DNA from 3 places in the Nocardia sp. XZ_19_369 genome. Region 2 is predicted to be linked to each of the others. Evidence: riboswitches for the same ligand, from Rfam matches in the RefSeq annotation. Region 2 holds a riboswitch; each other region holds the start of a gene.
What was found. A riboswitch is a leader RNA that binds a small molecule or an ion and turns the genes downstream of it on or off. The one in region 2 is predicted to bind S-adenosylmethionine.
Positions count from the first base shown of each region.

Region 1 (2,258 bases), on a different contig from region 2:
TCCGGCGTAGTGCCGGGCGGCCACCTTTGCAATGACTACCCGGTGAGGCAGGGAGCGGCGCCGGTCGGGGCCTGGGACGTGAAGGGGCGGGTCTCCGGAGTGGGGTTCCAGAGGTTGTTGGTGGTGGCGTAGTTCCAGCTCGGCCCTAGATGGACGAGCGTGGCCACGGCTTCGATGAGACGGTCGACGTGCGCCGTCGTGGTGCCCAGGCCGATGCTGGCGCGGAGCGCACCGTCGAGGTCGAGGCGGGCGAGCAGCGGGTGCGCGCAGAAGCGGCCGTCGCGGACGCCGATACCGTGTTCGGCGGAGAGATAAGCGGCGACGTGGCCGGGGACGAAACCGTCCAGGGTGAAGGCGACGATGCCGACGGTGTCGGGGGCGTCGGCCCAGATGCGCAGCAGGTTGACGCCGGGGATCGCGGCGAGGCCGTCGCGCAGCCGGTCGGCGAGGTGGTGTTCGTGGGCGGCGAGGGTTTCCGCATCGATCTCACACAGCGCGTCACAGGCGGCGGCGAGGGCGGCGGCGCCGAGCACGTTGGGCGAACCACCCTCGTGGCGCTGCGGGGCCTGCGCCCATTCGGTGCCTGCGGTGGTGACCTCACGGACCGCGCCACCACCGGCGAGGTACGGCTCGGCGTTGTCGAGCCAGTCGCGGCGGCCGACGAGCACGCCCGCGCCGAACGGGGCGTACAGCTTGTGGCCGGAGAAGGCGAGGTAGTCGATGCCGGTGTCGCGCAAGCTGATTCGCCGATGCGGCGCGAGCTGGGCGGCATCGACGAGGATGCGGGCGCCGCACTGGTGGGCGATGGTGGCCAGCCGCTCCAGCGGCAGCACCTCGCCGGTGACGTTGGACGCGCCGGTCACCGCGAGCAGCGCGGCGGGCTTGCTGCACAGCTCGGCGACGAGCCTGCCGATGGTCTCCTCGACGGTGGCCCCGGCCTGCACGACGCGGCGGCCGTGCTTGGTCCAGGGCAGGAAGTTCGCGTGATGCTCGATGTCGAGCACCACGGTGTCACCGGGCACGCAGGACGCGAGCAGGTTCAGCGAGTCGGTGGTGTTGCGGGTGAACACCACCACCTGGTCGTCGGCCGCGTCGAGGAATCGGGTGACCGACCCGCGGGCCGCCTCGTAGCACTCGGTGGAGATCCGCGAGGCGTAGCCCGCACCGCGGTGCACGCTCGCGTAGAACGGCAGCAGCTGCTGCACCCGATCGGTCACCTGCGCCAATGCGGGTGCGCTGGCGGCGTAGTCGAAGTTGGCATATGTGGTCGTCCCGCCCTGGACGAGCGGCACCTGGAGATCGTCGCCGGAAACCCGGGCAAGGGGGGCACAGTTCTGGGTTACCACAGCAGTCATCACGAAAATCCCATCGGCTCCGGGACCCGCAATCAGGTGATTCGTCGAGTCCGCGCTTGCCGCACCCGGTCGGGCGTCGGCCTGGTCGTCACCCGGAGCACCCCACCGCGGAGGAGGGTTGCCGACCAGCAAGCCGGGGCTGAACGCTGGTACTCATGACCTGACCCGAGATTGGCAGACGAGAACCCGAGCTGTCAAGACCAACGGCCGGGTGGGCGCGGCGGCGGAAATGCGTTGCGTGTTCGGCGGCATTGGGGTCACATCATTGGATGTCGCTCTCCCTGCTGCTGAGCTTTATCGGCCTGTGCGTTCTGCTGTCGCTCACTCCCGGCCCGGACTCGTTCCTGGTGCTGCGGTTTTCGCTGGTGGACGCGCGACCGGGGATCGCCGCGGCGATCGGGTCGGCACTCGGCGGGATCTTGTGGGCAGTGGTGGTCGCGGCCGGCGTCGCGGCGCTGCTGGAGCAGTCGGCGACCGCGTACCGCGCGTTGAAGGTGATCGGCGGAATCTACTTGATGTACTTGGGAATTCGCGCGTTGCTCGACCAACGGCGGCAGCGCAGGGCGGCGCGCGAAGCCGATGGCGTCGGTGGTCTGGCGGACAACTCAGCGGGCACCCGGACATCGGTTCGCTCGGCGTTCACCGCGGGTGTCGTCTCCTGCATGTTCAACCCGAAGGTCGGCCTGTTCTATCTCGCGGTGCTGCCCCAGTTCCTCACCGAGGTCACCTTCGTCAACACCCTCGCCCTCGGTGCCATCGAATCGGTGATCGCCGCGGTAGAGATGGTGCTCCTGGCCTTGGTCGCCTCCCGCGCGGTCGCGCTGCTGCGCCGCCCGAAGATCCGGGAGCGGCTCGAACAGGCCAGCGCCGCCATTCTCACCACCCTCGGCATCGGCACCGCCG
Region 1 is NZ_JACVED010000013.1:253,611-255,868, reverse strand. It holds gene IBX18_RS38800 (aminotransferase class V-fold PLP-dependent enzyme) at 36-1,355, opposite strand; SAM riboswitch class IV at 1,403-1,516, opposite strand; gene IBX18_RS38795 (LysE family translocator) at 1,625-2,258, shown strand, end outside.
Region 1: another riboswitch for S-adenosylmethionine. It lies ahead of IBX18_RS38800 (aminotransferase class V-fold PLP-dependent enzyme); the one in region 2 lies ahead of IBX18_RS14405 (bifunctional o-acetylhomoserine/o-acetylserine sulfhydrylase).

Region 2 (2,258 bases):
TCGGTGAAGGTCACCGACAGCAACGACAACGCGGCGGGCGCGAGCAAGGCCGCGAACGCACCCTGCAGCGCGCGCCCGGCGAACATCTCGGCGCCGTTCTGCGCCAGACCGGCAAGTGCCGACGCGGCGGCGAATCCGACCAGACCGATGATGAAGATCCGGCGTCGCCCCAGGTAGTCGGCGAGCCGACCGCCGAGCAGCAGCAGGCCGCCGAAGATCAGCGTGTAAGCGGTCAGCATCCACTGCTTGTTGCCGTCGCTGATGCCGAGATCGTGCTGCGCGAACGGCAGCGAGATGGTCACGATGGTCGCGTCGAGAACCACCATGAGCTGGGCCAACGCGATCACCGCGAGAGCAAACCAGCGGGCGGAACCGCCTTGTTTTGTCACCGTGGACTCCTCATCTTTGGACACTGTGCGGCTATCCTGGCATCAGACGACATTTGGCGTCAAGCGAAAAATGTCGCAATCCGACATTTGGCGGTTAAAGACACGAAACCACTAGGTTGCGATAGGGTGTGAACATGCTCGAGTCACCGACGCCGACGAGCGCGCGTACCGCGGCGGAGACCCCCGCCAGCGCAGGGCCGAACGCCCATCCCGGCCTGCGGGAGCGCAAGAAGCAGAAGACCCGGTTGCGCATCATCGAGGTCGCGCTGGAGCTTTGCGACGCACAGGGATTCGACGCGACGACGGTCGAACAGATCGCCAACGCCGCCGACGTCTCGCCGCGCACGATCAACCGATACTTCGACAGCAAAGAGGACATCGTCCTCGGTCCGATCCAGGACTTCGGCGAGACGGTCGCGGAGACCTTGCGCACACTCCCCGTCACCGGCAACGAGCTGGAGTCGATCCGCGAGGCGTTTCTGCTGGTGATCGACCACGCCGCGAGCGAGTCCGCCGAGGGACCGGTCTCGTTCCGGCAGTTCCAGCAGATGCAGCGGATCATGCGCAGCAGCCCGGCGGTCAGCGCGCGCAGCCTCGAGCACGCCGACAGCAAGAACGTCGCGATCGCCGCGGTGGTCGCCGAACGACTCGACAGCACCCCCGACGCGCTGCCGGTGCGGCTGATCCTCGGCGCCTGGCAGCTCATCGGTCACCTGGCGATGGAGTGCGGTGAGAGCATGTTCGACTACGACAATCCGCAGGCAGCGGCCGCGGCCGGCCGCGACTCCTTCACCACGGCCTTCGACGAGTTCACCCGGGTGTGCGGCGCCGCGCGACCCGGCGCGACCCGCTGAGTTCGGCTCCGGATTTCGGTCGCCGATCGGGCGCCGGTTATGATGCCGTCAGGTCATGAGTGCCAGCGCGAAGCCCCGGCTTGCTGGACGGCAACCCTCCAGCAGCGGTGGGGTGCTCCGGGTGATGACCGGGCTCTCGAAGGTCGAGAGCAAGCGCGCTTTCCAGGAGGTTCCCGAAATGTGTTGTTGTACTTCGCCGTTGACCCGATAACCCGTTAGTTCTGGCGAACAACCTTTTCTTTGGAGCAAAGCTCATGAGTGATTCCACCGTGCCCGCGGCCGACGTCGACCCGACCGCGCAGTGGTCTTTCGAGACCAAACAGGTGCACGCGGGACAGGCCCCCGACAGCACCACCGGCGCCAGGGCCCTGCCCATCTACCAGACCACCTCCTACGCCTTCCGCGATACCGAGCACGCCGCCGCGCTGTTCGGGCTCGCCGAGCCGGGCAACATCTACACCCGGATCATGAACCCCACCCAGGACGTGGTGGAGCAGCGCGTCGCCGCGCTCGAAGGCGGTGTCGCCGCACTGCTGCTGGCCTCCGGACAAGCCGCGGAGACGTTCGCCATCCTGAACCTGGCCTCGGCCGGCGACCACATCGTGTCCAGCCCGCACCTCTACGGCGGCACCTACAACCTCTTCCACTACTCGCTGCCCAAGCTCGGCATCGAGGTGTCCTTCGTCGAGGACCCCGATGACCTGGACCAGTGGCGCGCGGCGATCCGGCCGAACACCAAGGCGTTCTACGGCGAGACCATCGCCAACCCGAGCAGCGCCATCTTCGACATTCCCGGTATCGCCGCCGTCGCGCACCAGGCCGGGCTGCCGCTGATCGTCGACAACACGGTGGCCACGCCGTACCTGATCCAGCCGCTGGCGCACGGGGCCGACATCGTCGTGCACTCGGCGACCAAGTACCTCGGCGGGCACGGCGCCGCGGTGGCGGGCGTGATCGTCGACGGCGGCACCTTCGACTGGACGGTGACCGACGCGCAGGGTCAGCCGCGCTTCCC
Region 2 is NZ_JACVED010000003.1:651,246-653,503, reverse strand. It holds gene IBX18_RS14415 (MFS transporter) at 1-389, opposite strand, end outside; gene IBX18_RS14410 (TetR family transcriptional regulator) at 524-1,243, shown strand; SAM riboswitch class IV at 1,295-1,405, shown strand; gene IBX18_RS14405 (bifunctional o-acetylhomoserine/o-acetylserine sulfhydrylase) at 1,498-2,258, shown strand, end outside.

Region 3 (2,258 bases), on a different contig from region 2:
GTCGGCCGCGGCCGATGGAGCAGGGGCGGTAACAGGCGGCACCACAGCTGCGGCGGGCAGCACCGGAGCCGCGGCAGGCGAAACTGCGGCCGCGACAGGTGGGACCGGTGCGGCAGCGGGCGGGACCGAGGCCGCGGCGGGCGGAACTGCGGCTGCGACGGATGGAACCGGCGCTGCGGCGGGTGGCGTCGCGCCTGCGGTCGGTGCGGCGAGCGCCAGCGCGACCGAGCAGCTCGCGACGGCGGACAGTATGGTCGAACGGCGCGGTACAGCCACGGAGACCTCCCTCATCATCGACGCGATCGAAGGCTGACGGTACTCCCGCAAACGCCGTGAACAGGCGATATAGGTGCGGGCAAGCCATCGGCGTGTCCCTACCGGCGCACCGCCGCAGCACCCCCGATATCCGGCCCGCGGCGAGGTTTACGCTCACGGTGATTAGTTCCCTTGTCCCAGGGTTCGCCTGCTGGGCATGATAATTCGGCCCGCCCCTGACATCAGCCGGTGTCCGGATCGGCGACAACCATCCAGAGCGACCGAGAGACCTGGCTCGTCGACGTCGCAGCAACCCCCCGGTTCACCGGGTGCGGGTGCTTCCGCCGGGACCGATGGAGGAACCGAAGTGATCATTTCCGCTGCCCACGGCACCCGGTGGGGCCGTCGCCACATCGATCAGTGCAAGGTGACGTCCGCGAGCTGTCGGGGCTGACCCGCAGCCAGTCTGTGCACCCGTCGCTGGCCGGGTGATGTGACCGCGGCCCGATGTGGTGCGGTCTCGTTCGTTCTTCCGAAGGACCTCGACATGAGTGCGTCCGCCACCGCCGTGCCCGGCGACACCGACGCCGGCGACGACCCGGTCGCCACTACGACTCACCTGCCCGGTGCCGATGATGCCGCACCCACCGTGGCCAAGACACGGCACCCGTGGCGGTGGGTGGTCAGTGCGATCGCGCTCATCCTGCTCGCACAGTTCGTCCACGGTCTGGTCACCAATCCCGGCTGGGATTGGCCGACCTTCGCGCAGTACATCACCGCGAAGTCGGTGCTCGCCGCGCTGAAGGTGACTTTGGAACTCACCGCGTGGGGTACCGCTCTCGGCTTCCTGCTCGGCACCGCGCTGGCCATCGCGCGACTGTCCGGCAACCCGGTGTTGCGGGTGATCTCGTGGTGCTACATCTGGGCGTTCCGCTCGATTCCGCTCATCGTGCAACTGCTGTTCTGGTTCAACATCGCCTACCTGTACAACACGCTGTCGGTCGGCATTCCGTTCGGTCCCGCGTTTTTCACCTTCGAGGTGAACGGCGTGATCAGCGGGTTCACCGCGGCGGTGATCGGTCTCGCGCTGCATCAGGCGGCGTATTCTGCCGAGATCATCCGGGCGGGCATCATCTCCGTTGACGCCGGTCAGCTGGAAGCCGCTGCCGCGCTGGGCATTCCACGGGTGCGCCAGTTCCGCACCATTGTGGTTCCGCAGGCGATGCGGTCGATTCTGCCCAATGCGACCAACGAGGTGATCAGCCTGTTCAAGGGCACCTCGATCGTGTCCGTGATGGCGATCGCGGAGCTCTTCTACCAGGTCCAGGTGATCTACGGACGCAACGGGCGGGTGGTGCCGCTGCTGCTGGTGGCCACCGCCTGGTACATCGTCCTCACCACCATTCTCTCGGTGGCGCAGTACTACATCGAACGGCACTACGCCAAGGGCACGCAACGCACGCCACCGCCATCACCGGTGCACCGGGCCTGGCAGAAGCTGCGCGAGGTCGCCGAATCCGGCGCCACCGCACCGCGCGGAGCCACCCGATGACCGCCGCGCCCGCCGTCGAGGTCCGCGGCGTCCGCAAATCGTATGGCGCGCAGGAAGTCCTGCGCGGGGTCGACCTGACGGTGCGCTCGGGTGAAGTGGTGACGGTGATCGGCCCATCCGGTTCCGGCAAGTCCACCTTGCTCCGCGTGCTCAATCATCTGGAGGCGCTGGACGCGGGCACGGTGCGCATCGACGGCGAGCTGATCGGATATCGGCTGCGCCGCAACACCTTGCACGCGCTGCCCGACCGCGAGGTGCGCAAGCAGCGCTCCCGCATCGGGTTCGTCTTCCAGAACTTCAATCTCTTCCCGCATCTGACGGTGCTCGACAATGTCACGCTCGCACCGCTTTCCGCGCAACGCCGCGACCGCAAGGAGGTCGAGGCGGAGGCCCGAATCCTGCTGGAACGAGTGGGCATCGGCGAGCTGGCCGACGCCTACCCGCGCAGGCT
Region 3 is NZ_JACVED010000005.1:329,948-332,205, reverse strand. It holds gene IBX18_RS20435 (hypothetical protein) at 1-276, opposite strand, end outside; SAM riboswitch class I at 521-615, shown strand; gene IBX18_RS20430 (amino acid ABC transporter permease) at 875-1,807, shown strand; gene IBX18_RS20425 (amino acid ABC transporter ATP-binding protein) at 1,804-2,258, shown strand, end outside.
Region 3: another riboswitch for S-adenosylmethionine. It lies ahead of IBX18_RS20430 (amino acid ABC transporter permease); the one in region 2 lies ahead of IBX18_RS14405 (bifunctional o-acetylhomoserine/o-acetylserine sulfhydrylase).